3 regions of the Paracoccus sp. DMF genome follow, and region 3 is predicted to be linked to each of the others. Evidence: riboswitches for the same ligand, from Rfam matches in the RefSeq annotation. Region 3 holds a riboswitch; each other region holds the start of a gene.
The links. Region 3 has a riboswitch for cobalamin ahead of E3D03_RS07295 (DUF1636 domain-containing protein). Riboswitches for the same ligand answer to the same signal wherever they lie in the genome.
Positions count from the first base shown of each region.

Region 1 (9,648 bases), on a different contig from region 3:
GGGCGTCATCTCGCTGGCCGTGCCGCTGGCCGACATGCGGGCGCAAAGTCAGGCGATCCAGGATTTCGCGCTGGGAAGCTGGGCCGGCGGGCTGTGGTACGGCATCTTCCCGCGCGAGCTTTCCACGCTCGAAGTGATCGCGACCGGGTTCGGGCTGGCGGTGCTCGCCTCGGTGCTGACGACCTTCGCCGGGCTGATCGCCGACCCGCTGCAACTGGCCGCGGGCACGCACCGGCGCCGGATCATGCGGCTGCTTGCGCGGCTCGACCGCGCCGCCGAGGCGCCGGCGCTGGAGCGCGAGCACCTGCTGGCCCGGCTGGGCGACCTGACCGATGCCTGCCTGAGCCTGTGGCGCAGCCTGAAGGGCTAGACCTTGCAGATAGAATTGCCGCCATCGGCCAGCATCGCCGTGCCGGTGACGAAGCTCGCGTGGTCGGACAGCAGGAACAGCGCCGCGCGGGCGATCTCCTCGGGCCGGGCCATGCGCTTCAGGGCATGCAGGCCGGCGATGAAATCCGCCGTGTCGGGGTTGGTCGCGGCATCGCCCGCCATCTCGGTCAGGGTGCCGCCGGGCAAGAGCGCATTGGCGCGGATGCGCTCTGGGCCGTAATCCACCGCCAGCGCCTGCACCAGCCCGATCAGCCCGGCCTTGGCCGCGGCATAGCCGCCCATGCCCGGCAGCACCGCGGTATGGCCGATGAAACTGCCGGTAAAGACCAGCGCGCCCCCGCCCCGCGCCAGCAGCGCCGGCACCTGCGCCCGCGCGGCCAGGAAGGCGGCGGTCAGGTTGGTGGCGATCAACCGCTGCCATTCCGCGTCCGGGATCTCGTGCACCCGCGCGCCCGAGCCGATCTGCCCGGCATTGTTGAAGGCGCCGTCGAGCCCGCCGAAGCGCTCCTGCGCCAGCGCGACCAGCGCCTCGGCATGGCCGGGCGCCGTGACATCGCCGGCCAGCACCGCGACGCGGCCCGCGCCTTGATCGATTCGGGCTGCGAGGTCGGCAAGCCGATCCTCGCGCCGGGCCGAGATCACCAGCCGCGCGCCCTCGGCCGCGAAGATCTGCGCCGCGGCCGTGCCGATGCCGCTGGAGGCGCCGGTGACGATGAAGGTCTTGTCCTTGAGCAGCATCCTGCTTTTCCCTTGCTTGTTGCGGGGCCAGCATGGGCCGGGGCCTGAAGCGGAACACCCGGTTTCTTGCGCCGGTAACCGGGTGTTCGCGTTAAGGTCCCGCATGCGGGTAATTGTCCACAGGGACACCATATCTCTGTGGATACCCCCGGAACCGACACTATATGTGGTTGACGACCGGGCGCGCTCATGGCTTACTGGGCGGGTCATGGTTAATCCGGTTTCGGCCGGGAGACGAAGAGGGAAGCCGGTGCGAATCCGGCACTGCCCCCGCAGCTGTAAGCGGTGAGCGACGCTGGAACGCCACTGGGAAACCGGGAAGGCCAGCCGAGCCGAGACCTGCGAGTCAGAAGACCTGCCATGACGCTGAAAGGACGACACCGTGCGGCGGGCGCGGGGCTTGATCGGCGCGATGGCCTGGCCATCGGCCCGGCCCTGTGCTGCCCACAGCAATAAAAGGAGCAGAGGCATGTCCATCACCGTTTATTCCAAGCCCGCCTGCGTGCAATGCACCGCCACCACCCGCGCCCTGGATGCGCGCGGCCTGGACTATCACCTGGTCGACCTGACCGAGGATGACGCGGCGATGGAACTGGTCACCTCGCTGGGCTATCGCCAGGCGCCGGTCGTCGTCGCCGGCGAGGCGCATTGGGCCGGCTTCCGTCCCGACATGATCGGCCGCCTGTCCTAAGGCCATGGCCGGCGGGGGCGATCTGGTCTATTTCTCCTCGGCCTCGGGGAATACGGCGCGTTTCGCGGCACGGCTGGGCCTGCGCGCCCTGCGTGTCCCGATCTCGCCCAAGGACGCGATGCCGGCGCCGGCCCGGCCCTATGTGCTGATCTGCCCGACCTTTGCCGATGGCGAAGGGCGCGGGGCTGTCCCGAAGCAGGTCATCCATTTCCTGAACGATCCCGACCGCCGCGCCGGCTTGCGCGGCGTCATCGCCACCGGCAACCGGAATTTCGGGGCGACTTACGCCTTGGCCGGCAGGGTGATTTCTGACAAGTGCAACGTCCCCGTGCTGTATCGATTCGAGCTGGCGGGGACTGATCTGGACATTTCCCGCGTGCTGGCGGGGCTCAACAAATTCTGGGGGACGGAATGCTTGACGATGGCGTAAAGGCCGAGCTCGACTATCACGCGCTGAACGCGATGCTGAACCTTTACGATGCCGACGGCCGCATCCGCTTCGACGCGGATCGCAAGGCCGCGCGGCAGTATTTCCTGCAGCATGTCAACCAGAACACGGTGTTTTTCCACAACCTCGACGAGAAGCTGCGCTATCTGGTCGACGAGGGCTATTACGAGCCCGAGGTGCTGGACCAGTATTCCAAGAACTTCCAGCGCGCGATCTGGGATGCCGCCTATCAGAAGAAGTTCCGTTTCCCGACCTTCCTGGGCGCGTTCAAGTATTACACCAGCTATACGCTGAAGACCCGCGACGGCCAGCGCTACCTGGAACGCTATGAGGACCGCGTGGTCATGGTCGCGCTCGCGCTGGCGCGCGGCGACGAGGGCCTGGCCATGCGCTTCATGGAGGAGATCCTGTCGGGCCGCTTCCAGCCGGCGACGCCGACCTTCCTCAATGCCGGCAAGAAGTCGCGCGGCGAGCTGATCTCGTGCTTCCTGCTGCGGCTGGAAGACAACATGGAGTCGATCGGCCGCTCGATCAACTCGGCGCTGCAGCTGTCGAAGCGCGGCGGCGGCGTGGCCTTGATGCTGACCAACCTGCGCGAGGCCGGCGCGCCGATCAAGGGCATCGAGAACCAGTCCTCGGGCGTGATCCCGGTGATGAAACTGCTGGAGGATTCGTTCAGCTATGCTAACCAGCTGGGCGCGCGTCAGGGCGCGGGCGCGGTCTATCTGAACGCGCATCACCCCGACATCCTGCGCTTCCTGGATACCAAGCGCGAGAACGCCGACGAGAAGATCCGCATCAAGACGCTGAGCCTTGGCGTGGTGATCCCGGACGTGACCTTCGAGCTGGCGAAGCGCAACGAGGACATGTACCTGTTCTCGCCGCATGACATCCAGAAGGTCTATGGCGTGCCCTTCTCGGAAATCTCGGTGACCGAGAAATATGCCGAGATGGTCGACGACAAGCGCATCAAGAAGCGCAAGATCAACGCGCGCGCCTTCTTCCAGACCCTGGCCGAGATCCAGTTCGAAAGCGGCTATCCCTATATCATGTTCGAGGACACGGTGAACCGCGCCAACCCCGTGCATGGCCGCATCACCATGTCGAACCTGTGCAGCGAAATCCTGCAGGTCAACGAGGCCAGCGAGTTCAACGAAGATCTCAGCTATGCCCACCTGGGCACTGATATTTCTTGCAATCTCGGCTCGCTGAACATCGCCGCGACCATGGACGGCCCGGACCTGGGCGCCACCGTCGAGGCGGCGATCCGGGCGCTGACCGCGGTGTCGGAAATGTCGGCCATCGACGCCGTGCCCTCGATCCGGCGCGGCAATGACGAGGCCCATGCCGTGGGCCTGGGCCAGATGAACCTGCACGGTTTCCTGGCGCGCGAGCGCATCCATTACGGCAGCCCCGAGGGGGTCGAATTCACCTCGGTCTATTTCGCCGCCGTGGCCTATCACGCCATCCGCGCCTCGAACCTCTTGGCGCAGGAGCATGGCAGCACCTTCAAGGATTTCGAGAAGTCGAAATACGCCGACGGCTCGTTCTTCGACAAATACACCGAGCGCGACTGGCTGCCGACGCTGCCGGACGTCGAGCGGGTGTTCGAGAATGTCACCCTACCCACGCGCGAGGATTGGGCGGCGTTGAAGGCATTGGTCATGCAGCACGGGCTTTACAACCGCAACCTGCAGGCGGTGCCGCCGACCGGCTCGATCAGCTATATCAACAATTCGACCAGCTCGATCCACCCGATCGTCGCCAAGATCGAGATCCGCAAGGAAGGCAAGATCGGCCGGGTCTATTACCCCGCCGCCTTCATGTCGAACGAGAACATCGAGTTCTATCGCGACGCCTATGAGATCGGCCCCGAGGCGATCATCGACACCTATGCCGCCGCGACCGAGCATGTTGACCAGGGCCTGTCGCTGACGCTGTTCTTCCCGGCCGAGGCGACGACGCGCGACATCAACCGCGCCCAGATCTATGCCTGGAAGAAGGGCATCAAGACGATCTATTACATCCGGCTGCGCCAGACCGCGCTGGAAGGCACCGAGGTGCAGGGCTGCGTGTCCTGCACGCTGTGATCGGCCGTAGCGGTGGGGGCTGTCTGCCCCCACACCCCCGAGGATATTTGCACAAGAAAGAAAGGTTCTTCGGATGAAGGATCACGCGCTCCAGGCTCCCTTGCGGGCGATCAACTGGAACCGGCTGGAGGACGAGAAGGACCTGGAGGTCTGGAACCGGCTGACCGTCAACTTCTGGCTGCCCGAGAAGGTGCCGCTGTCGAATGACGTGCAGAGCTGGGCCACGCTGCGCCCGGCCGAGCGCGAGTTGACCATCCGGGTTTTTACCGGGCTGACGCTGCTCGACACGGTGCAGAACACCATCGGCGCGCCTTCGATGATGCCCGATGCGCTGACGCCGCATGAGGAGGCGGTGCTGTCGAACATCAGCTTCATGGAGGCGGTGCATGCGCGGTCCTACAGCTCGATCTTCTCGACGCTGTGCCTGACCAAGGAGGTGGACGAGGCCTTTCGCTGGGCCGAGGAGAACCCGCATCTGCAAGCCAAGGCCCGCACCATCGTCGAGAAATACGCGGCCGGCGCCGATCCCTTGAAGCGCAAGATCGCCTCGGTCTTCCTGGAGAGCTTCCTGTTCTATTCGGGCTTCTATCTGCCGATGTACTGGTCCTCGCGCGCGAAGCTGACCAATACCGCCGACCTGATCCGCCTGATCATCCGCGACGAGGCGGTGCATGGCTATTACATCGGCTACAAATACCAGCGCGGGCTGGAGAAGCTGGGCGCCGAAAAGCAGCAGGAGCTGAAGGATTTCGCCTTTTCGCTGATCTTCGACCTTTACGAGATCGAGTCGCGCTATACCGCCGAGCTTTACGACGGCATCGGCCTGACCGAGGACGTGAAGGCCTTCCTGCATTACAACGCCAACAAGGCCTTGCAGAACCTGGGTTATGAAGCGCTGTTCCCGCCCGCCGCCTGCGAGGTGAACCCGGCGATCCTGGCCGCGCTGTCGCCCGACAGCGAGAACCATGACTTCTTCAGCGGCTCGGGCTCATCCTATGTCATCGGCAAGGCGGTCGCGACCGAGGACGAGGACTGGAACTTCTAGGCTGCGGCCCGGGCGCGGCGCTGCGCCACGGCCGAGCAGACCAGCAGTTGCGTCATGTGATAGATCATCACCGGCAGCACGGTCGCCCCGACCGTCGCCGCCGGGAAGATCGCATAGGCGATGGGCAGCCCCGAGGCGAGGCTTTTCGTCGAGCCGCAGAAGAACAGCACCGCCTGGTCGGCCGGCGGCAGGCGGCAGGCGCGGCCGGCGGCGGTCATGATGCCCATGGCCAGCGCCAGGAGCAGCGCCACCACCAGGAAGCACAGCACCAGCCCCGAGGCCGGGATGCTGGACCAGATCCCCGCGACCGTGCCGGCGCCGAAGGCGGAATAGACGATGAGCAGGATCGAGCCGCGGTCCACGATCATGGTCAGGAACCGGTGGCGCTGGACGAAGCTGCCGATCCAGGGCCGCAGCACCTGCCCGACCACGAAGGGCAGCAGGATCTGCAGCGCGATCTTCTGCACCGCCTCGAAGCTGACGGCCGCGCCCTCCTGGTGCAGGATGCGCGCGACCAGCAGCGGCGTCAGCACCACCCCGACCAGGTTCGAGACCGAAGCGGCGCAGATCGCCGCCGGGACATTGCCGCGCGCGATCGAGGTGAAGGCGATCGAACTCTGGATCGTTGAGGGCAGCACCGCCAGGAACAGCAGGCCCAGCGTCAGTTCCGGGCCCAGCATGCCGCCGAACACCGCCGCCAGCGCCAGGCCCAGCAGCGGGAACAGCGCGTAGGTCGCGGCGAAGGTCAGCCCCTGCAAGCGCCAATTCAGCATGCCGGCGCGGATCGAGGCCGGGTCCAGCTTGGCGCCGTAAAGGAAGAACAGCAGCACCACCGCCCACCAGGTCGCAAGCCGCAGCGCCTCGGCCGCCATGCCGCGGGCCGGCAGCAGCAGTCCCAGCGCCACGGTGGCCAGCAGAAGCAGCATGTAGGTGTCGATGCCGATGCGTTTCAGCGCGTTCATGGCGGTCCCCGTGGCTGGCGTTTCGGCGGTTCTGGACCACATGGCCGCCGGATACAAGCAAGCCGGGGATCAGTCGAAGCCCTGTTTCAGCACCACCATGGTCGAGGTCTCGGCCACCGCCGGGATGCGTTGCAGCACGTCGCGGATGAAATGGCCAAGCGCGTCGATGTCCCGGACCTGCACCCGCAGCATGTAGTCGATATTGTTGCCGGTGACGAGAAAGCAGGCCATGACCTCGGGCCGGCCGCGCAGGGCGGCGAGAAACTCCGCGCTGCCCTCGGCGCCGCTGCGCGCCAGGCGCACCGCGATCAGCACGCTGACATTCAGCCCCAGCGCGCGGGGGTCGATCTGCGCGGCATAGCCGGTGATGACGCCGGCCTCCTCCAGCCGCCTGACCCGGCGGCCGCAGGGCGTGGGCGACAGGCCGACCCGCTCGGACAGGTCGAGAATCGAGATCCGCCCCTCGGCCCGCAGATGGGTCAGGATGCGGTGGTCGATGGCGTCGAGCTCAATCATTGGCGAATCCGGTCGCTGAAATGGCAATTTCTGGCGTAATAGCGCGCAGATGGAGCGATTGCAGCAAGTCTTTGCAGGGACACGCCGCCATGGCGCCTGTATCCTGCGCCGGTCGTCCATGAGGTTGTCCATGCCCGCCACCGCCGCCGCCGCGCCGCCTGAACCCGCCGCCCGTCCCGATTTTGCCGAATGGCTGGGGCGCGGCAATGACGTGACCTCGGTCTTTCTGGCCGCCGGGCAGATCCCGGGGCTGATCAACCTGGGCGGCGGGCTGCCCGATCCGGCGCTGTTCCCGGCCGAGGAACTGGCCCTGCTGGCGGCCGAGGCGATCCGCAGCCAGCCGCAGGATTGCCTGGGCTATGGCCCGATCCCGGGCCTGCCGGCGCTGCGCGACCGGATCGCGGCCCGGGCTTCGACCGAAAGCCTGCAGCTGACGCGCGAGAACGTGCTGATCACCTCGGGCGGGATGCAGGGGCTGGATCTGGTCGGCCGGGTGCTGATGCATCCGGGCGCGGTGATCGCGGCGCAAAGCCCGGCCTATCTGGGTGCGCTGGACGCCTGGCGCCCGCATGATCCGGCCTATCGGCCGATGCTGCTGGAGCGGCCGGGTTTCGATGCGCACGCCGCGCTGGCGGGGGCGCAATTCGCCTATACCGTGCCGAATTTCTCGAACCCCAGCGGCCGGCTGGTGCCGCTGGAGGAACGCCGGACGCTGGTCGCGGCGGCGCATGAAACCGGCACCTGGCTGATCGAGGACGACCCCTATGCCGTGCTGCATTACGATGCGGCGCCGCTGCCCCGGCTGCTGGATCTGTCGGGGGCGCAGGCGCCGGGCCCCTATGCCGGGCCGGTGATCCACATGGGGTCGCTGTCCAAGGAGCTGACGCCGGGGCTGCGCATCGGCTGGGTCATCGCCGCGCCCGAGATGATCGCGGCGCTGGCGCTGGCCAAGCAGGGCGCGGACATGTGCAGCAGCGGGCTGTCGCAGGTGCTGGCGCTGCGGGCGCTGGAAACCGGCCTGGCCGAACGGATCCGGCCGCGGATCCTGGAAACCTATCGCCAACGCCGCGACGCGCTTTGCGCGGCGATGCGGGCGCATCTGGCCGAGCAGCTGGACTGGCAGCGGCCGGTCGGCGGCATGTTCGTCTGGGCACGGGCGCGCGATGCAAGGCTCGATACCGACCGGCTGTTGCGCCATGCGTTGCAGCACGGCGTCTGCATCTCGCCCTCCAGCGTTTTCGACCCCGAGGGGCGCGACCGCGGCGGGCTGCGGCTGAACTTCACCCTGAACCCGCCCGAAAAGCTGGACGAGGCTTGCCTGCGGCTCGCCCGCGCCATCCGGGTCGCGCTGGCCGAGGCCTAGCGGTCGGCAGCGGCCATGGTCGCCGCGACCGCCTTTTTCCAGCCCTGGTAGCGGGCCTCGCGCTGCCCGGCCGGCATCCCGGGCTCAAAGCGGCGGTCGAGCGCCCAGTTCCGCGCGAATTCCTCGGGCGGCGGGCAGAGGCCGGCGCGCAGGCCCGCGAGATAGCCCGCGCCCAGCGCCGTGGTTTCGGTCACGCGCGGGCGGTCGACCGGGGCGCCCAGGATGTCGGCCAGGAATTGCATGGTCCAGTCGCTGGCCACCATGCCGCCATCGACGCGCAGCACGCTGTCGCCGGCGCCGGGCCAGTCGGCGCGCATGGCTTCCAGCAGGTCGCGGGTCTGGAAGCCGACGCTTTCCAGCGCCGCGCGGGCGAATTCCGCGGGGCCCGAGTTGCGCGTCAGGCCAAAGATCGCCCCTCGGCAATCCGGTCGCCAATAGGGCGCGCCCAGGCCGGTGAAGGCCGGGACCAGCAGCAGTTCCTGCGAGGGATCGGCGGCTTCGGCCAGCGGCTGCGTCTCGGCGGCCTCGCGGATGATCTTCAGCCCGTCGCGCAGCCATTGCACCACGGCCCCGGCGATGAAGATCGAACCCTCCAGCGCATAGGTCGTCTGCCCGTCCAGGCGATAGGCGATGGTGGTCAGCAGCCGGTTCGAGGACGGCACCCTCTCGGCCCCGGTGTTCAGAAGCGCGAAGCAGCCGGTGCCATAGGTCGATTTCAGCATGCCGGGCTGAAAGCAGGCCTGGCCCACGGTCGCGGCCTGCTGGTCGCCGGCGACGCCCAGAATCGCGATCTCAGAGCCGAAAAGATCGGCGCGGGTCATGCCGAAGTCGTCGGCGCAGTCACGCACCTCGGGCAGCAGCGCCATGGGAATGCCGAGCAGCGCGCAGATTTCCGCGTCCCAGCGGTTCTCGGCGATATTGTAAAGCAGCGTGCGCGCGGCATTGGTCGCATCGGTGGCATGGACCCGGCCGCCGGTCAGGTTCCAGATCAGCCAGCTGTCAACGGTGCCGAAGGCCAGTTCGCCCGCCTCGGCCCGCGCCCGTGCGCCCTCGACGTTGTCGAGCAGCCATTTCAGCTTGGTGCCCGAGAAATACGGGTCCAGGAGCAGCCCGGTGCGCGCCGCGATCATCGGCTCATGGCCTTCGGCCTTCAGCGCTTCGCACAGACCCGCCGTGCGGCGATCCTGCCAGACGATGGCGCGATGCAGCGGCTGGCCGGTCTTGCGATCCCAGATGAGCGTCGTCTCGCGCTGGTTGGTGATGCCGATGGCGGCGATGTCGCCGGCATGCAGCCCGGCCTTTTCCACCGCAGCCCGCGCCACGCCCGCCACGCTGACCCAAAGGTCCGAGGCGTCATGCTCGACCCAGCCCGAGGCCGGGAAATGCTGGGGAAACTCCTTCTGCG
Region 1 is NZ_SOKV02000010.1:84,932-94,579, reverse strand. It holds gene E3D03_RS08300 (DUF6635 family protein) at 1-370, shown strand, start outside; gene E3D03_RS08295 (SDR family oxidoreductase) at 367-1,128, opposite strand; cobalamin riboswitch at 1,321-1,506, shown strand; gene nrdH (glutaredoxin-like protein NrdH) at 1,598-1,819, shown strand; gene nrdI (class Ib ribonucleoside-diphosphate reductase assembly flavoprotein NrdI) at 1,824-2,249, shown strand; gene nrdE (class 1b ribonucleoside-diphosphate reductase subunit alpha) at 2,231-4,357, shown strand; gene nrdF (class 1b ribonucleoside-diphosphate reductase subunit beta) at 4,431-5,402, shown strand; gene E3D03_RS08270 (bile acid:sodium symporter family protein) at 5,399-6,364, opposite strand; gene E3D03_RS08265 (Lrp/AsnC family transcriptional regulator) at 6,434-6,880, opposite strand; gene E3D03_RS08260 (PLP-dependent aminotransferase family protein) at 7,011-8,243, shown strand; gene glpK (glycerol kinase GlpK) at 8,240-9,648, opposite strand, start outside.
Region 1: another riboswitch for cobalamin. It lies ahead of nrdH (glutaredoxin-like protein NrdH); the one in region 3 lies ahead of E3D03_RS07295 (DUF1636 domain-containing protein).

Region 2 (9,648 bases), on a different contig from region 3:
AAGCCTCGATACGAACTTCACATTGCCGCCATTATAACCAAGACGGTCTCGTTGAATTGCAAGACTGTAGGCATCAGCATGAAGGCTCTTGGTTTCTGACATGAACGCCAATTTCGCGCCAGGGTGGTTTTTGGTCGTGACGGCTGGCTGGCGGTCCCATCGGGAAGTGCCATGCGCGCGGAAAATCATTTGCGCGGCGGGGCGATCGTCGTTGGATCATCTTTGCCCAGCCGGGAAGCGCCGGGCGGATTCGCATGCCGCAAGCTGGACGTTCGCCTTGGCGCGTCTTGGGAAAGCCCGGCGCAGGCCGGGCTTCGCATTGAGATCATCCTTCGGCCTTTTCGCCGATCTTGTCCTGCGTCCTGGTCATGAAATCCGAGGCGTCATGGCGTTCCCAGAGCTGCTCGGCAGGCTCGCCCGAGGTCTTGTTGACCATGATGCCGCGCCGAACGGCGGGACGCGCGGCGATCTCGTCATACCAGCGCCGGACGTGGCCATAGATCCCGGCATCGAGGAAGGTCGCCGCGTCGCCATAGACCTTGCCCGCGATGACCTGGCCATACCAGGGCCAGATCGCCATGTCGGCGATGGAATAGTCCTCGCCGGCCATGAAGCGGTGATCGGCCAGGTGCCGGTTCAGCACGTCGAGCTGGCGCTTCGCCTCCATCGTGTAGCGGTCGATGGCATATTCGATCTTGACCGGGGCATAGGCATAGAAATGCCCGAAGCCGCCGCCCAGGAAGGGGGCCGAGCCCATCTGCCAGAACAGCCAGTTCAGCGCCTCGGTCCGCGCCGCCGGATCACGGGGCAGGAAGGCGCCGAACTTCTCGGCCAGATAAAGCAGGATCGAGCCGGATTCGAACACCCGCCGCGGCGGCGTGACCGAATGGTCCATCAACGCCGGGATCTTGGAATTCGGGTTCACCGCGACGAAGCCGCTGCCGAACTGGTCGCCATCGCCGATGCGGATCAGCCAGGCGTCGTATTCGGCATCGCAGCCGGCTTCCAGCAGCTCCTCCAGCATGATCGTGACCTTCTGCCCGTTGGGCGTGGCCAGCGAATAGAGCTGCAAGGGATGCTTGCCGACCGGCAGGTCCTTGTCATGCGTCGGCCCGGCAACGGGCCGGTTGATGCTGGCGAACTGGCCGCCGTTGTCCTTGTCCCATGTCCAGACCCTGGGCGGGGCATAGTCGTCGCTCATGACTTCTCCTGTCGCTGCCTGGTCCCAAGATGTAGAGGATGGCGCCGAACATCAACCGTGGCTGCGGTGGCACCGTCGCCTGGCGATGCGGTTTTCCGCCATGGTGCGCGTCGCAGGTCCGATGCGTCACTTCCGGCGCGCGAGGATGTCCAGCATCCTCTGGCGGGCGGCATCGGGCAGATCTTCGGGCAGGTCGGCCTTGGTCGCCGGGGTGTCGCCGACCTGGATCAGCATCGCCATGCCCATGGTGTAATGCGGCGAGCATTTGATGCCCCAGATGCCGGGCGCATCCAGCGTCACCGCGATTTCCTCATCGATCTTGCCGATGAACTTCGCGCCGCCCTCGGGGATCATGCCGGCGATGCTGGCGGCATTGTGGCCCGGATCGGCGGCGATGAACTTCACCGTATCGCCGGGCGCGATCACCAAGTATTCGGGCTCGAAGGGCATCGGGCCGGTGGTGTTGCGGTTCAGCATCCTGACCTCATGGGTCTCGGCCAGGGCGGCGGCGGGAAGCAGGCAGGCCAGCAGGGCGGCACGCAGCAGCATGGTTTGTCCTTTCACGACAGACGCTGGAAGGCGAAGACCGGGCGGCCGCCGCCGGGATGGGGGATCAGTTCGGCCTCGACCCCGAAGATCCGACGGATCAGCGCCGGGGTCAGGGTTTCGGCGGGCGGTCCCAGGGCCACGCAGCGGCCGGCCTGCATCACCAGCACCCGGTCGCAGCGCAGCGCGTGATGCAGGTCGTGCAGCGCGATCACCGTGGTGGTGCCCAGCCCCGCGACCAGGTCGAGGATGCCAAGCTGGTGGCGGATATCCAGGTGGTTTGTCGGCTCGTCCAGCAGCAGGATGCGCGGCTGCTGCGCATGGGCGCGGGCGATATGGACGCGCTGGCGCTCGCCGCCCGACAGCGTGGACCAATCGCGCGCGGCCAGATGCGCCATGCCGACCGCCTTGAGCGCGGCGGCAACCGCCGCGTCGTCCCCGGGCCCCCAGGGCCGCAGCGGCCCAAGCCAGGGGGTGCGGCCCAGCTCGACCGCATCCTGGACCGAGAGGCGGTCGCCGGTCTCGGCCGACTGCGCCACCAGCGCCAGGCGCTGCGCGATCTGGCGGCGGCGCAGCCGCGCCATCGGCTGGCCCTGCAGCCGGATCTCGCCGCTGTCGGGGCGGACCAGCCCGGCCATCAGGCTGAGCAGCGTCGACTTGCCCGAGCCGTTGGGTCCGACCAGGCCCAGCATCTCGCCTGGGCGCAGGGCCAGGCTGACATCGGCGACGATGTCGCGGCCGGCGATGCGGCGGCGGGCGCGGGCGACCTCCAGCACCGGCGTCATCGCTGCCTGCCCCGGACCATGACCACGGCAAAGGCGGGCGCGCCGACCAGCGCGGTGATGACGCCGATGGGCAACACCTGGCCGGGCAGGACGACGCGGGACGCCACGTCGGACAGCACCAGGAACACCGCGCCCGCCAGCGCCGTCGCCGGGACCAGCCGGGCATGGCGGCTGCCGACGAGGAAGCGCATGGCATGCGGCACGACCAGCCCGACAAAGCCGATGGCCCCGGCGATCGAGACCATGACCGCCGTGATCAGCGCCGCCGTGCCGATCAGCACCGCCTGCGTGACGCGCAGGTCGATGCCAAGCGCGGCGGCGCTCTCGGCGCCGAAGGTGAAGGCGTCGAGCGCGCGGGCGTGCCACAGCGTCACCGCCAGCCCCAGCGCCGCCACGGGCATCGCCAGCCAGGTGTCCGGCCAGCGCACGCCCGAAAGATTGCCCAGCAGCCAGAACATGATGCCGCGCGCCTGCTCGGCGCTGGCCGATTGCGCGATGATCAGCGCGGTCAGCGCGTTGAACATCTGCGAGCCGGCGATGCCGGCCAGGATGATGACGCCTGCGCCGCGCAGCCCCGTGCCGCCGCCCGCCATCCGCGCCAGCGCGGCCACCAGCGCGAAGGCGGTCAGTGCGCCCGCGAAGGCCCCGGCCGACATGCCGACCAGCCCGGCGCCGAACCCCGCGACTGCGATCAGCACCGCCCCGGTCGAGGCCCCCGCCGAAATGCCCAGCAGATAGGGCTCGGCCAGCGGGTTGCGCAGCAAGGCTTGCAGGATCAGCCCCGAGAGCGCGAGGCTGGCGCCGCCGCAAGCCGCGACCACGGCGCGCGACAGCCGGTAATGCCAGATCACGCTGGCGTCGATCGGGTCGGGCGCGGCCGAGGAAAGCCCCGCCTTGACCGCCAGCACCTCGATGACGGTGGCAAGCGGGATCCGCGTCTCGCCCACCACCGTGCCGAAGATCAGCGCCGCGACCAGCGCCGCTGGCGCCAGCCACAGCCAGTCCCGCCTGCGTCCGGCGGTCGCGGCGCGCACCTTCATTTCAGGTCGAACCCGACCAGCGCATCGGCCAGTGATTCCAGCGCGTAGATCGTGCGCACCGAGGGGTCCATGGCATTGGCCGGCAGGGTGACGATGCGGTCATGCCGGACGGCCTGCATCTGGCGCGTCACCGGATCCGAGGTCAGGAATTCGCGCTTGACCGCGATGTCGTCGGCCGGAAAGCGGCGGCGGTTCATCTCGGCCGCGACGATGAAGCTCGGCTCGGCCTTGGCGATGGTTTCCCAGCCGACGGTCGGCCATTCCTCTTGCGAGCGCACGACATTCTTCACGCCCAGCTTCGACAGCATCCAGCCCGGCGCGGCGTTGACGCCGGCGACATAGGGGTCGATCTCGATATCGGCCGAGGAATACCAGAACACGCCCGAGACATCCGCCGACAGGCCCAGACGCCTGGCCTTTTCGACCGCGCCGGCCTCGCGCGCCTTCAGGTCCGCGACCACCTCGGCGCCGCGGTCCTGGACGTCGAAGATCTGCGCCAGCTCCTCGATGCCCTGATAGAGCAGCGCGGTGTCGAACATCACGCTGCGCGCGCCGTCCATGCTCTGGCTGTTGTCCTTGCCGACGCATTCGGTGGGCATGATCCAGCTGGGGATCTTCGCGTCGTCGAACATCTCGCGCGTGCCGACCGCGCCCTGCGGGCCGATCATCCATTCATAGGCGGTGACGACCAGCTCCGGTCTCTTGGCCAGCACGCTCTCGAAGCTGGGGGCGTTGTCGGCAAGGCGCTCGACCTTGGCGTCGGCTTCCTCGAACTCCGGCAGCACCGGGTTGACCCACAGCGCCGTGCCCGCGACCTTGTCGGCCAGGCCCAGCATATACAGGATCTCGGTCGTGCTTTGCCCGACGCTGACCACGCTTTCGGGCGCCTTGTCGAAGGTCACCTGATGGTCGCAACTGGTCAGGGTCAGCGGGTATCCGGTGCCCGCCAGCGCCATCGGCGCCAGGGCGAAGGTGGCGGCAATCGCCGTGGTGTATCTCAGCATGATGGTCCCTTCCGCTGCATCATGGGCAGGCGCAGGGCATGGACAGGCATGCAGGGCAGGCGGTGCCGGCAGCAAACCCCGTCCGGGCCCACCGCCCGGGTTGGTCATTGCGCCGGCAGGTCTCCTGACTGACGGGTCACGGCAGGGACGCGGCCTTCCCATGGCGCGGGGCCACAGTGGCTGTTTCGCATCCTGCTCGCCGCCTACAGTTGCGGGGGCAGTTCCGGTTCGGGGCCTTGACCCCGACGGATTCCCTTTCAATTCCTTGCGGAAACCGACGCTTCGCCATAGCGTCCCGCGCCCGCGCTGGCAAGGCCGGGAAGCCGGGCCGGCGGAAGCGCGGATTTCATGGATGGGGCCAGGCCGTTCGCGCTTGCCTTGGTGCTTTCCCCCGTCAGCGACCCCGCAGACCCGCGATCACCCGATCTGCCATGCGGGCGCAACGGGCGCCGTCGAAGGGAAAGACCGTATCGAAACCGCCGCGCAGCCGCGTCTCCAACGCCTGGCGCAGCCGGCGACGGGCGCGAAACAGCCGCGTGCGCACGGTGATCGGGTTCAGGCCCAGGTCGCGGGCGATGCTCGGGATCGGCTGGCCCTCGACCTCGTGCAGCAGGAAGGGCAGCCGCAGTTCGGGCGGCAGGCGGCTCAGCGCCTCTTCGAGCAGGCCGCGGATCTGGTGGCGGGCGGCGCCGGTCTCGGCGGTCTCGGCGCCGGGGAATGCCAGCACATCGGCCTGGGGGCTGGTCTCATCACTCACGCTGTGGTCCTTGTCGGGGCGCCGGCGGCGGGCCTGCATCCGGGCGGCATTGATGGTGATCCGGCTGATCCAGGTGGAAAAGCGCGCCTCGCCGCGAAAGCCGTCCAGATGGGTGAAGGCGGCAAGATAGGCCTCTTGCACCGCCTCCTCGGCCTCGGCGTCCGAGGGCAGGATGCCGCGGGCAATGCGAAACAGGCGCGGGTTCATCCGCCGCACCAACTCGCGGATCGCCGCCTCGTCGCGGGCGCGGGCTGCGGCGACCAATTGCCAGTCGGGGTCGCCCTGCGCCTTGGCAAGGGGGCGGGCGCGGATCATGTCGCGCCCTCCGCCTCGGTCCGGCCGCTGGCGAGGATCGCGTCGAGGCTTGGGAAAGCTGCCAGAACCTCGGGCATCAGATCCTCGCTGTCCGCCGCCATGCCCTTCCAGCCGGGGTCGCCGGGCCGGCCCACCACGATCCGCTCGACCATCGCGGCCATTTCATGCGGCTGGCAATAATAATCGTAGACGCCGGGCAGGGTCAGCGTGACCTCGAACGCCTGATCCGGCAACAGCAAACCGCTGTCCCAGGGCTGGGCGCCGGCCGGAATGCGGCGTTGGCGGTCGAATACGGCCGGGTGATAGGCGGTGGCGGTATGGCTGTTGCCCGGATCGCGGTTCACGAAGCGCAGGACCGCGCCCGGCGCCACCGCCAGCCCCTGGGGCGAGAACCAGACCCTTTCACCGCGCGGGGTGCCGCGCATGGCGATCTCCTCGGGTCCAGCGGCCTTGCCGGCGCCGGCAAGCGCGCCAAGGGCGACGAGACCGCCGCCCAGGACCAGCAGATGGCGGCGGCTGAGCCTCATTGCGCCAGCCTGTCGCGCGCGCCCGCGTCGTGATACAGCACGACATGGGCATGGGGCTTCTCGACGCCCGGATGGCCGGCGTTGTAATAGATGTCGACGCTGGTCACCCTATCCTCGCCCAACGGCAGATCGTTGAAACCGCTGCCATTTTTCAGGTCGTCCAGCGGCACCATATAGACCGTCGCCGAAAGCTTGCCGTCATGGTCATAGGCCAGGAACGGCCCGGCGGGCAGGCTGGCCGGATCGACGTAAAGCGTGCCGAGGCCGGGGATGAAGTCGGGCAGCGCGACCAGCTTGCTGACCTGGGCAAAGGGCGCCGCCGGCGGCGCGGTGGTCGAGGCCGTGTCAGCCCAGGCCATGCCCGCGGTGGCAAAAGCGGCAAAGACGAGCGGGACGATGATACGCATGTCGTTTCCTTTCCGATCCGAGCCCGTCACCAGGGCTCATGCCGGATTGGATGCAGGTTTCCGGGAAATGTTCCCGCGGTAGTGAAAGAATTCGCTTCGGGATCGGCCGCGGCGCCGCTTGCGGTCCATACCTGCGAGAGCCGCCGGGATCAGCGCGCCGGCAAGGCCGCCAGGGCGGCGGCAAGAGCCGCCTCGCCGGGTGCGCAGGCGCGTTCGATCTCGTCCCGCTCGGCGCGCGAAAGGGCGTTGAGGCGCGACGGGCGCCGTTGCGGCATGGCGGCGGCTCGCTCCAGCCAATCAGGTGCGATGTCGATGCCCAGGTGCCGGCCCAGCCGTTCGATGTTCTCGCGCGGATTGCGGCACAGCTCCTCGTGGCGCAGGACCATCGGCCGGGCGTAGCCCAGGCCCTGCAGTCCGCGGATCGTCAGCGCCGACCAGAAGGCGCCGGCCTCTGCCGGGCTGGGACGGCGCGCGACGATGCGCCGGATCGCCCGGCCTCCGCCAAGCGCGGCGACCACGCTCCAGGCCGCGCCGCGCCCGAAATGCCGCCGCGGATGCAGCAGGTCCAGGCCCAGCGGCCCCAGCCTGCGCCAGCACCAGATCGCCAGCCGCGCGGCGGGATAGTCGCGCATCGACAGGGCCGTGTCCGGCCCGCCGCGCGCCAGCAGCACCAGCGCCGCATCGGGAAACATCGCGCGCAGCGTGGCCGAGGCCACCAGCGAGCCGCCGGAGCGCTCGACCCAGATCTCGCGGGGGCCGAGCCGGTCCGCCATGGCCTGGAAAAGCGCGCGGTAATGCGCGGCCAGCGGGGCCGGGGGCCGCGCGCGCATCGGTTCGGCCAGCGCGTCGAACAGGGCATCGGGCGCGTCGGTCAGATGCGGCAGCGTCACGGCCAGGATCGGCGGGCAATGCCACGGGTCATGCGCGGGCGCGGCGACCCGGCCATAGAGGAATTCGGACGGCGCGGCATCGGGATTGGCCACCTGGGCCATGGCGCGCGAGGGCGTCGCCAGATGCGCCCAGAACCGCGCGCCGTCCGGATGCGCCGGGCGAAAGGCGTTGTGCCCGACGGCGGCGAACAGTTCCGAGACGGACAGCACCGCCGGATGCGCGTTCAGGATCTGCGACACCAGGGTCGAGCCGCAGCGGGCCGAGCCCAGGATCAGCGCGCCGCGCATGGCGCTTACTCGGCCCCGGCGCGGATGGCGGCGATCATGCGCTCGACCGCCGCATGGGCCAGCACCATCGGCTTTTGCCGGGTGATCAGATCCAGCCGGTCGATGGCCGCCAGCGCGACGATGCCATGCACCGACAGCAGCAATTGCTCGGCCAGCAGGCGCGGGTCGCCCTTGGGCTGCAGCGCCGCGACCGGCTGGGTGATGCGGCCGATCAGCCCGTCGATCTGGGCCAAGTACCAGTCGGGGAGGGTGTTCGAGATGCGCGGCCCCTCGAATAGCGCGCGCCAGACCGCGCGGCGGTCCAGCATGAAGGTGACATAGACCTCGGCCAGCGCCAGCAGCCGCGCGCGCGGATCGGTCTCGCGCACCGCATCCACGGCGATGGCCAGATCGACCAGCGCCTGCCGGTTCACCTCTTGCAGCACGGCATGCATGCTGTCGAAGAGGTTGTAGATCGTGCCCGGCGTGGTCTTGACCGCGCTGGCCAGGGCGCGGGCGGTCAGCGCCGCCGGGCCGCCCTCCTCCAGCAGCAGCTTGGCGGCCTCGATCGTGCGGGTCCGCAATGCGTCGTGATCGTATTGTCTGGGTCTGGCCATGGCGTTCCTGAACTATGTTCAAAAACACGCTTGACAGGAATCGACGGCCTTGTCAAGGTTAGTGAACATTGTTCAATAATGGTACGAGAAGATGCCTCCGATCAAGCTCACGATTACCGGGACCGGCAGTTACCTGCCCGAAACGGTCCTGCATTCTACCGAAGTCGACGACCGCATGGGCTGGGCCCGCGGCGATTGCGAGGCGCGTTTCGGCATCGCCGCGCGCCATGTCGCCTCGGCGGATGAGACCACATCGTTCATGGCGGCCGAGGCGGCGCGGCGGGCGATGGACATGGCGGGCTGTGCCGCCGGCGAGCTGGACCTGATCCTGGGCGCCTGCGGGGTGATGGAGCAGCCGATCCCCTCGACCGCGACGCTGGTGCAGGAGCGGCTGGGGCTGGGCCGGTCGGGCATTCCGGCCTTCGACGTGAACGCGACCTGCCTCAGCTTTTTGCAGGCGCTGGACCTTGCGGCGATGCATATCCAATGCGGCCGGGCCCGGCGGGTGCTGGTGTTTTCCTCGGATATCGCCTCGGTCGGGCTGGACTGGAACCATCCCGAGGCGGCCGCGATCTTTGGCGACGGCGCCGCGGCGGTGGTGGTCGAGGCCGGCGGCAAGGGCGCGGTGCTGGCGCATGATTTCCAGACTTTCGCCCATGGCCATGACGCCTGCGTGCTGGCGGCGGGCGGCACGCGGGTCAACCCGGCCCGCGGCATCGCGCCGGGCGAGGATCGGTTTCACATGGATGGCGGCAAGGCGTTCAAGCTGGCCTCGCGCCACCTGCCGCGCTTTCTGCAAAGGCTGCTGAAAAAGGCGGGGGTGGGTTTGGGCAGCATCGGCTGCGTCATCCCGCACCAGGCCAGCGCGCAGGCCTTGCAGCATGCCACCCGCAACCTGTGGCTGCCGTCCGAGCGGGTGATCGACATCTTTGCCCGCACCGGCAACCAGATCGCGGCCTCGATCCCGACGGCGCTGGACCACGCGGTGCGCTCGGGCCGGCTGCTGCGCGGGGATACGGCGCTGCTGATGGGCACCTCGGCCGGCATCTCGCTGGGCGGCATGATGGTGCGGTTCTGATGCGCGCGCTGGTCACCGGGGCCAGCGGCTGCCTGGGCCGCGCGCTGGTCGAGCAGCTGGCGCTGCATGGCTGGGGCGTCGGCACCACCGCAAGGCAAGCCGTGGCGCTGCCGGGCTTTCGCGCCGCCGACCTGGCCCATGCCGCCCTGGCCCCGCTGGTCGCGGGCATCGACGTGGTGTTCCATTGCGCCGCGCGCAGTTCCGCCTGGGGCAC
Region 2 is NZ_SOKV02000001.1:237,618-247,265, reverse strand. It holds gene yghU (glutathione-dependent disulfide-bond oxidoreductase) at 326-1,201, opposite strand; gene E3D03_RS01220 (pseudoazurin) at 1,328-1,750, opposite strand; gene E3D03_RS01215 (ABC transporter ATP-binding protein) at 1,762-2,532, opposite strand; gene E3D03_RS01210 (FecCD family ABC transporter permease) at 2,529-3,572, opposite strand; gene E3D03_RS01205 (ABC transporter substrate-binding protein) at 3,569-4,576, opposite strand; cobalamin riboswitch at 4,673-4,870, opposite strand; gene E3D03_RS01200 (RNA polymerase sigma factor) at 4,971-5,648, opposite strand; gene E3D03_RS01195 (plastocyanin/azurin family copper-binding protein) at 5,645-6,175, opposite strand; gene E3D03_RS01190 (hypothetical protein) at 6,172-6,582, opposite strand; gene E3D03_RS01185 (sulfotransferase) at 6,732-7,760, opposite strand; gene E3D03_RS01180 (TetR/AcrR family transcriptional regulator) at 7,766-8,356, opposite strand; gene E3D03_RS01175 (3-oxoacyl-[acyl-carrier-protein] synthase III C-terminal domain-containing protein) at 8,448-9,434, shown strand; gene E3D03_RS01170 (NAD-dependent epimerase/dehydratase family protein) at 9,434-9,648, shown strand, end outside.
Region 2: another riboswitch for cobalamin. It lies ahead of E3D03_RS01205 (ABC transporter substrate-binding protein); the one in region 3 lies ahead of E3D03_RS07295 (DUF1636 domain-containing protein).

Region 3 (9,648 bases):
GCTGGCGCCGGGCGAGCGCTGCGCCGCGACCTCGAACCGCAATTTCGAGGGCCGCATGGGCCGCGGCGGCCGCACCCATCTGATGTCGCCGGTGATGGCGGCGGCGGCGGGGATCGCGGGTCACCTGACCGACGTGCGCGAACTGCTGGCGGAAACCGTCTGATGCCTGCGGGCGGGGTCTTAGCGGCCCCGCCTCAGCAGCATCAGGGCGTTGATCGCGATCAGCACCAGCCCGGCGTTCTCGAACCAGAAGTTGAACTTGAGGTTCGCGAAATCCAGGCTGAGGAGCCTGTCGACATGATGGAAACCCACCGCGCGCACCAGCACGAAACCGCACAGCACGGCCAGCCCGACCAGGGCCAGGCCATTGCCGCGCATGTGCCCGCGCAGGGATTTCGTCGCCCAGAGCAGCGCGCCCGCCACGCCCAGCACCAGCCCGGCGATGAAGGCCAGCTGCACCAGCCAGCGGTTGTCGTACCAGCCCTGGGCATGGGCCATGCAGCGCCCGGTGGCGGTCAGCGCGGTCTGCAGGTCGAGCTGCTTGTTGAGGGCCAAGGCCGCCATCAGCACCGCGATGGCCAGCCACAGCCCGCGCGCCGCGCGGGCGGGGCGGCGGCGCAGCACGGCAATCGCCAGCGCCAGGCAGGCCAGATAGGACAGCACCGTCAGCCAGCCGGTGATCTCGGGGTCGCCGATCTGCGGCGTCCAGTCGCGCGCAATGCAGGCACGCAGGGCGGAAAGGCTGGAAAAACCGAAAAACATCAGCGAAACCCGTATGCACATGGCGCCGCGCGCCGGACGGGTCTCGGTTAACGGGGGCTGCGCCCCCAAGTCAATTCTGCGAGGATCAAGAAATGGACAAGTTCACCACCCTGACCGGCATCGCGGCCCCCATGCCGCTGGTCAATATCGACACCGACATGATCATCCCGAAACAGTTCCTGAAGACGATCCACCGCTCGGGTCTGGGCAAGAACCTGTTCGACGAGATGCGCTTCAACCCCGACGGGACCGAGGTGCCGGATTTCGTGCTGAACCAGCCGGCCTGGCGCGACAGCCAGATCATCGTCGCCGGCGACAACTTCGGCTGCGGCTCGTCGCGCGAACACGCGCCCTGGGCGCTCTTGGATTTCGGCATCCGCTGCGTGATCTCGACCAGCTTCGCCGACATCTTCTACAACAACTGCTTCAAGAACGGCATCCTGCCCATCGTCATGCCGCCCGAGGTGGTGGAGGTGCTGATGGAGGACGCCCGCAAGGGCGCCAATGCCCGCATGACCGTGGACCTCGAGAACCTGACCGTGACCACCTCGGACGGGCAGAGCTTCCCCTTCGAGCTGGACCCCTTCCGCCGTCACTGCCTGCTGAACGGGTTGGACGACATCGGCCTGACCATGGAAAAGGCCCCGTCGATCGACGCCTATGAGACGCAGATGGCCCAGAGCCGGCCTTGGGTCTAAGGGCGCTCGCCCTTGCCTTGGCGGTCGCTGCCCTGCCGGCGGCGGCCGCGCCGTTGCGCATCGCCACCTACAGCCCCGACCTGTCGCGCGACGGGCCGGGGCTTTTGCTGCGCGATCTCGGCCGCGAGGATGCGCAGGTCGCCGCCGTCGTCGCCGTGCTGGCCGAGACCCGGCCCGACGTGCTGCTGCTGACCGATTTCGACTGGGACTATGAGGACCGGGCGCTGGACGCCTTTGCCGCCCGGCTGGCACAGGCCGGGCTGGATTATCCGCATCGCTTCGCCGCCCGGCCGAACAGCGGCATGGCGACCGGGCTGGACCTGGACGCGGACGGGCGGCTGGGCACGGCGGACGATGCCCAGGGCTTCGGCGAATTCACCGGCCAGGGCGGCATGGCGATCCTATCGCGCCACCCCATCGGTCCGGTGACGGATTACACGGATGTGCTGTGGCGCGACCTGCCCGGCAATCTGATGCCCAAGCTGCCCGAGGATGTTCGGGCGCTGCGCCGGCTGTCCTCGACCGGGCATTGGGACGCGGTGGTGACGGTGGCGGGCCGGCCGCTGCACCTGCTGGCCATGTCGGCCACGCCGCCGGTCTTCGACGGGCCCGAGGATCTGAACGGCCGCCGCAATCATGACGAGCTGGCCTTCTGGCTGGGCCACCTGCCCGATGCGCCCTTCGTGCTGGCCGGGAACCTGAACCTGGATCCCCAGGACAGCGAGGGCCGGCCGCAGGCGCTGGCGCAGGTCATGGCCCATGTCACCGACCCCCTGCCCCGCAGCGCCGGCGGCGCGGCGGCCAGGGGCGGCGTCAACGACAGCCACAAGGGCGACCCGGGCCTCGATACCGGCGACTGGCCCGACGACAAGCCGCCGGGCAACCTGCGGGTGGATTACGTGCTGCCCGCGAAGGGGCTGAAGATCACCGATTCGGGCGTGTTCTGGCCGGCCGAGGGGCCGCTCGCCAAGGCGGCGCTGACCGCTTCCGCACATCGCCTGGTCTGGGTGGAGCTGGACTGGCCATGACCCAATTCGACGATGCCGACCGCGACACGCTCGACCGCATCCTGCGCTGGCGCCGCGACATGCGGCATTTCCGCACCGACCCGGTGCCCGAACCCTTGCTGGACGAACTCCACGCCGCGATGGAGCTCGCGCCCTCGGTCGGCAATTCCCGGCCCTGGCGGGTGATCCGCGTCGAAAGCCCGGACCTGCGGGCCGAGATCCGCGCCGATTTCCTGCGCTGCAATGCCGAGGCCGCCGCGGGCTATCAGGGCGAGCAGCGCCGCGCCTATGACGCGCTGAAGCTGGCCGGGCTGGACCGGGCGCCGGTCTGGCTGGCGGTCTTTACCGACACGAGCCCTGCCGAGGGCCACGGGTTGGGCCGCGCCACCATGCCCGCAACGCTGCACCAGTCCACCGCCATGGCGATCCATACGCTGTGGCTGGCGGCGCGGGTGCGCGGGCTGGGGCTGGGCATGGTCTCGATCCTGGACCCGGCGCATGTCGGCCTGCTGCTGCAGGTGCCCGAGGGTTGGGAGTTCACCGCGCTTCTGTGCCTCGGCTGGCCCGAGTTCACCGACGACACGCCGCTGCTGCATCGCACCGGCTGGCAGGCCAATACCGCGCCGGGCTGGCAGAAACGCTAGGCCCCGCCGTGGTCGCGGCGGGGCCCGTTTTCTGGGGACGGCGGCTTACTGCTGCGGCGCGGGCGGCGGGCCCATCGGCTGCCCATTCACGCTGATCTGGCCGCCTTCCGGCATCTGGATGTCCCAGACCGCATCGCCGCCCTCGCCCGGCTTCGACATGGCGCGGGCCATGCGCAGCATCATCAGCGGCTGCGCGGCCTCGTCCTGCGGCGCGGCGGCCAGCGCCGATTCCAGCGTGTCGAGCCCGCTGGCCGAGACCAGCGCCGCGCCCACCGGCGCCGCGCCCGGACCGACCGCCACATCGGCGCGATAGTCGATCTGGTAGCCGTCGCCCTTGATCTGCGAGGGCGCCAGTTTCAGCATCGCCTTGCCGCCGGGCAGCAAGGCCTGCTGCATCTGCTCGGGCGACAGCCTGGCCAGCGGCTCCTCGGCATTCAGATCGAAACTTTCGATCAGCAGCTTTGCCGGCGCCGCCAGGTCGAAGTCCGAGGCGGCGAAGTCCAGCGACACCTCTTGCGGCAGGATCGGCGCGACCCAAGGCGGCAGCACGCCCTCGGGCACGGTCAGGCCGGAAAGCACCAGCTTCTCGGCCAGCCGCCCGTCCGGCACAGCACCGCTGAGCCCCAGGCCCAGCGTGGCCGAGGCCAGGCCGAATTCGCCGATGGGCGAGCCGATCTTCATGTCGCGGATCGCCATCTCCAGGCTCAGGTCGTCCCACAGCGGCATGGCGGCGGCCAGCCGGTCGCGCAGCCCGTCCTGCGACTGCTTGATCTGCGCCTCGGACGGATGGGCAACGAACCAGGCCAGAAGCGACAGCATGCCATCCGAGCGCGCGCCGGCCATCAGCCCCTTGCCGTCATAGCCGGGGGCCGACACCTCGATCAGCATCGGCGCGCCGCCGGGGCCGGACATCAGTTCCTGGCTTTGCTTCAGGTCGGTGGCGGTGAACGTCATCGCCTGGTCCACGCCGCCCGCCTTGCCGGCGGTGCCGGTCATTTCGACCTCCATCCGCGCCGTGGTCTGGTGGTCGCGCGAGACGACCTGCGGCGCGGCATCCGGCGCGGGCGCGACGGGCATGCCGTCCGGCCCCACCGCTTCGGGCGGGGCATATTGCACGGAATCGATGACGTAATCGGTCATCACCGCCTTCTGCTCGCGGAAGCCCTTCAGCGCCGCGTCCCAGGTGCCGGTGGATTGCACCTTGGCGGTGCCCTTCTGCTCGAACATCTTCGGCACCACCACCGACCAGCTGAGCACCTGGTCCTCGCTGACGCCCCAGCTGCCGTCGCCATTGTCGGTCAAGGCATAGGTCAGGGGCGAGACGGTGATCTGCGCTTTGGCATCCGGCACCTGCGCCAGAAGCGGCGCCGGGTCGATCTTCAGCTGGTAGCTGTCGCCCTGCGGGGTGACGCTGACCACGCCCTCGGTCGCGCCCAGGTAGGTCTGCAGGACGCCGGTCAGCCGCGCCGCGCCCTCGTCGGTCGCCGGCACCGCCCAGGCGGCCGAGACCGGCCCCAGCGCCAGCAGCGCCACAAGTCCTTGTCTGAAATGGATCATGAATATTCCTCTCGCACGCAGGCAAAGCCGTTCAACGTCGTCAGATGAGCCGATTCCGGCCTAGAACTCCACCCCCGGCTGGGCCTTGATGCCGTCGCGGAACGGATGCTTCACCATCTCCATCTCGGTCACGAGATCGGCGGCGGCGATCAGTTCCGGCTTCGCATTGCGCCCGGTCAGCACGACATGGGTCATCGGCGGCTTTTCGTCCTGCAGAAAGCCCAGCACCTCGTCCAGGTCCAGGTAGTCATAGCGCAGCGCGATGTTGATCTCGTCCAGCAGCACCATGCGGATTTCGGGGTCGCGGATCAGTTCCTTGGCCTTGTCCCAGCCGGCGCGGGCGGCGGCGATGTCGCGGGCCTTGTCCTGCGTCTCCCAGGTGAAGCCCTCGCCCATGGCGTGGAACTGGCACAAATCGCCGAAATGCGTGGTCAAGAGCCGGCGCTCGCCGGTGTCCCAGGCGCCCTTGATGAACTGCACCACGGCGCAGGGCATGCCATGGGCGATGCAGCGCAGGATCATGCCGAAGCCGGACGAGGACTTGCCCTTGCCCTTGCCGGTATGGACGATGATCAGGCCCTTTTCGCCCTGCTTTCCGGCCATCATCCGGTCGCGGGCGGCCTTGACCTTGGCCATCTTCTGGGCGTGGCGGGCGTTGTCGTCGGTTTCCATCGGGACTCCTTTGCTTGACAAGCGGGGGCCGGCAGCGCAGAGCATGAGGCGCGCCGGTTCCTGTCCTATGACAGGTGAAAAGGGAATGCGACGGGTGAAAGCCCGAAAGCAGCCGCCCCCGCGACCGTGACCGGAAAGGTCGCCCGATGCCACTGGCCCGCAAGGCCGGGAAGGCGGGCGCCCGTGGGCGATCAGCCCGAATCCGCAAGCCGGGAGACCTGCCGCGCAACGAAGGATTGACCGGCGGACGGGGTGTTCCTGCTGGGGTTCGGGCGCCTGCGCCCTGCCTCATGCCGCCATGACCAGGGGACTTGAGGCATGACCGTGACGCTGCATGTCTGCATCACCTGCCGCGCCGGCGAGCCCGTCGTCGACGGCCAGCCCGTGCCGGGACAGCGCCTGATGGCGGCGCTGCTGCGCCACCCCGATCCGGCGGGCGTGGTGATCCGCCCGGTCGAATGCCTGTCCGCCTGTTCGAACGGTGCCGCCATCGCGCTCTCCGGCCCCGACCGCTGGACCTATGTCTATGGCCGCATGGAGGCCCAGGACGCCGCCGAGATCCTGCAAGGCGCCAGCGCCTATGCCGCCACGCCCGACGGCATCGTGCCATGGCGCGAGCGCAGCCCGATTTTCCGCAAGCGCAGCATCGCGCGCATTCCTCCCCCCTTGGCCTCCCGACTGGATGAATCATGACCGACCTGACCAAGACCCCCGTCACCGTCATCACCGGCTTCCTGGGCGCCGGCAAGACCACGCTGATCCGCCACCTGATGGCGAACCCGCAGGGCAAGCGGCTGGCGGTGCTGGTCAATGAATTCGGCACCATGGGCGTCGATGGCGAGATCCTGAAATCCTGCGCCGATGCGAATTGCCCCGAGGAGAACATCCTCGAGCTTTCGAACGGCTGCATCTGCTGCACGGTGGCCGACGACTTCATCCCGACGCTGGAAAAGCTGATGGCGATGCCCGCGCGGCCCGACCACATCCTGATCGAGACCTCGGGCCTGGCGCTGCCGAAGCCGCTGCTCAAGGCCTTCGACTGGCCGGCGATCCGCTCGCGCATCACCGTGGACGGGGTGGTCGCGCTGGCCGATGCCGAGGCCGTGGCCGCCGGCCGCTTCGCCCCGGACGAGGCCGCGGTCGCGGCCCAGCGTGCCACCGATCCCGGCCTGGACCACGAGACGCCCTTGTCCGAGGTGTTCGAGGACCAGATCGCCTGCGCCGATATCGTGCTGCTCAGCAAGGCCGACCTGGCAGGCGCGGACGGGCTGGCCGCCGCCCGCGCGGTGATCGAGGCCGAAACCCCGCGCCGCCTGCCGATCCTGCCCTTGACCGACGGCATCATCGACCCGCGGCTGATCCTGGGCCTGGCGGCGGCGGCCGAGGACGACCTCGCCGCCCGCCCCAGCCATCACGACGGCGCCGATGACCACGAACACGACGATTTCGATTCGGTGGTGATCGACCTGCCGGAAATCGCAGACCCCGCCGATCTGGCCGCCCGCATCCAGCGGCTGGCGCGCGAGCAGAAGGCGCTGCGGGTCAAGGGCCATGTCGCCGTCGCCGGCAAGCCGATGCGCCTGCTGGTGCAGGCGGTGGGCGAGCGCGTGCGCCATCAGTTCGACCGGCCCTGGGGCGATCGGCCGCGCCTGTCGCGCCTTGTCGTCATCGCCGAGCATGACGACATCGACGAAGCCGCGATCTGGGCGGTTCTGGTGGGTTAGATGCACGTCGTTTTCCGCGAAAGCCGGGGGCTCGAGGAAACCGAGACCCCCACCGATCCCGGCCAGACCCCGGCCGATCTGGTGGTGCTGTCCTATTCCGACAGCGACCTCGGCGCCTTCGCGGCCGGCTGGCATCGCGCCCAGGGCGGCCTGCCCGCGCTGCGGCTGCTGAACATCTCGGCGCTGCGCCACCCGGTTTCGGTCGATCAATATGCCGATGCGGTGCTGTCCCATGCCCGCGCCGTGCTGGTGCGGCTGATCGGCGGCGAGGCCTATTGGCCCTATGGCATCGCCACGCTGCAAGACCTGGCCCGCCGGCAGGGCATCGCGCTGGCGCTGCTGCCCGCCGACGGCCGCCCCGATCCGGTGCTGGAGCGGTTCTCGACCCTGCCGGGCGAGACGCTGCGCAGCCTGTCGGCGCTTTGCGACCAGGGCGGCGCGGTGGCGGCGCAGATGGCGCTGGCGGAACTGGCGCGGGCGGCGGGGCTGGACGCCGCGCCGGTCGCCGGCCAGCCGCAGGTGCCCGACTTCGGCTTCTACGACCCCGACCGGGGCGTGACCGACCGGCCCGAGCCCGGGGTGCTGGTCAGCTTCTATCGCAGCTACCTGACCAGCGCCGACCTCGGCCCGGTCGATGCGATGATCCGGGCGCTGCGCGCGGCGGGCCTGCCGGCCAGCGGGGTCTTCGCGCCCTCGCTGAAGGCGCCGGGCTTCGCGGCCTGGCTCGCGCCGCACTTGGCCGATACGCGGGCGGTGGTGAACCTGACCGCCTTTTCCGCGCGCGACGATGCCGGCGCCACGCCCTTCGACGCGGCGGATTGCCCCGTGTTCCAGGTCGCGCTCTCGACCGCTACGCGGGACTTGTGGGCCGCCGAGGATCGCGGCCTTTCCGCCGCCGATCTTGCCATGCATGTCGTGCTGCCCGAGGTCGACGGCCGCATCTTCCTGGGCGCGATCAGCTTCAAGGCGGCCCAGCCGCGCGATCCCGACCTGCAATTCGCCCGCCTGGTCCACGCCCCCGACCCGGTGCTGGTCGCGCAGGCGGCGGCGCGGATCCGGGCGCGGCTGGCGCTGCCCGCGGCGCGGCGGGCGGTGGTGCTCTCGACCTATCCCGGCAAGGCGCATCAGCTGGCCCATGCGGTCGGGCTGGACGCGCTGGCATCGGCGGGCGCCATGCTGGGCCTGGACCACGCCGGGCTGGCGCACAGGCTGCTGACCGAGCGCATCGACTGGCCCGCTGCCGACTACCGCGCCGCGCTGGCGACCCTGCCGCAGAGCCTGCGCGACGATCTGCATGCGGCCTGGGGCCCACCGCCCGAGAGGCTGGGTTTCGCCGCCATCCGCCACGGCGCCGACCTGATCGCGCTGCAGCCCGAACGCGGCGCGGTACAAACCCGCGCCGACGACTACCACGACCTCGGCCGCACCCCGCGCCACGAATACGTGGCCTTTTACCTGTGGCTGCGGACCCAGGCCGAGGCCCTGGTCCATATGGGCGCGCATGGCACGCTGGAATGGCTGCCGGGCAAGTCGGTGGCGCTGTCGCCGGCCTGCTGGCCGCAGGCGCTGCTGGGCGACCTGCCGGTCGTCTATCCCTTCATCGTCAACGATCCGGGCGAGGCGGCGCAGGCCAAGCGCCGGCTTTCCGCGGTGACGCTGGGCCACCTGCCGCCGCCGCTGGTCGCGGCCGAGATGCCGGAGAACCTGGCGCATCTGGAACGGCTGCTGGACGAATATTCGACCGCCGACGGGCTGGACCCGCGCCGCCGCGACCGGCTGATCGGCGCCATCCGCGACGAGGCGCGCGCGGCGGGCGTCGAGGCCGACCTGGGCCTGCCGCCCGCCGCCGCCGCCGCCGAGGCGATCCCGTTGATCGACCGCTTCCTCTGCGATCTCAAGGACAGCCGCTTCGGCGACGGGCTGCACGTCTATGGCGCCGCGCCGGGCGAGGCGCAGGGGCTGGCCCGCGCGCTGGCCGGGCGGCCGGTCGCGCCGGGCCCGTCGGGTTCGCCCGCGCGGGGCCGGCCGGATGTGCTGCCGACCGGGCGCAACCTGTTTTCCGTGGACCCGCGCGCCGTGCCCAGCCGAAACGCCCATGCCCAGGGGGTGAAGCTGGCCGAGGAGCTGCTGCGCCGCCACCTGCAAGACCACGGCGACTGGCCGCGCGGGCTGGTCGTCGACCTGTGGGGCAGCGCCACCATGCGCACGGCGGGCGAGGAATTCGCCATGGCGCTGCATCTGGCGGGGCTTGCGCCGCGCTGGGATGCGGGCTCGGGCCGGGTCGCCGGCGTCGAAGTGGTCCCGCTGGCGGAACTGGGCCGGCCGCGCATCGACCTGACGCTGCGGGTCTCGGGCCTGTTTCGCGACATCTTCCCGGGTCTCGCGCAGCTGTTCGAGACTGGCGCCGCCGCGCTGGCCACCCGCGACGAGGCGCCCGCGGACAACCCTTACCTGGCGCGCGCCCCCCGGGTCTTTGGCCCGAAGCCCGGGCTCTATGGGATGGGCATCGGCGATCTGGCCGAGACCTTCACCGCCGAGGCGCGGGCAGCGGCGGGCGAGGCCTGGCTCGCCGCATCCTCGCATG
Region 3 is NZ_SOKV02000009.1:15,682-25,329, reverse strand. It holds gene leuC (3-isopropylmalate dehydratase large subunit) at 1-163, shown strand, start outside; gene E3D03_RS07325 (hypothetical protein) at 181-762, opposite strand; gene leuD (3-isopropylmalate dehydratase small subunit) at 855-1,460, shown strand; gene E3D03_RS07315 (endonuclease/exonuclease/phosphatase family protein) at 1,478-2,488, shown strand; gene bluB (5,6-dimethylbenzimidazole synthase) at 2,485-3,111, shown strand; gene E3D03_RS07305 (YdgA family protein) at 3,157-4,668, opposite strand; gene cobO (cob(I)yrinic acid a,c-diamide adenosyltransferase) at 4,729-5,340, opposite strand; cobalamin riboswitch at 5,378-5,581, shown strand; gene E3D03_RS07295 (DUF1636 domain-containing protein) at 5,659-6,033, shown strand; gene cobW (cobalamin biosynthesis protein CobW) at 6,030-7,064, shown strand; gene cobN (cobaltochelatase subunit CobN) at 7,065-9,648, shown strand, end outside.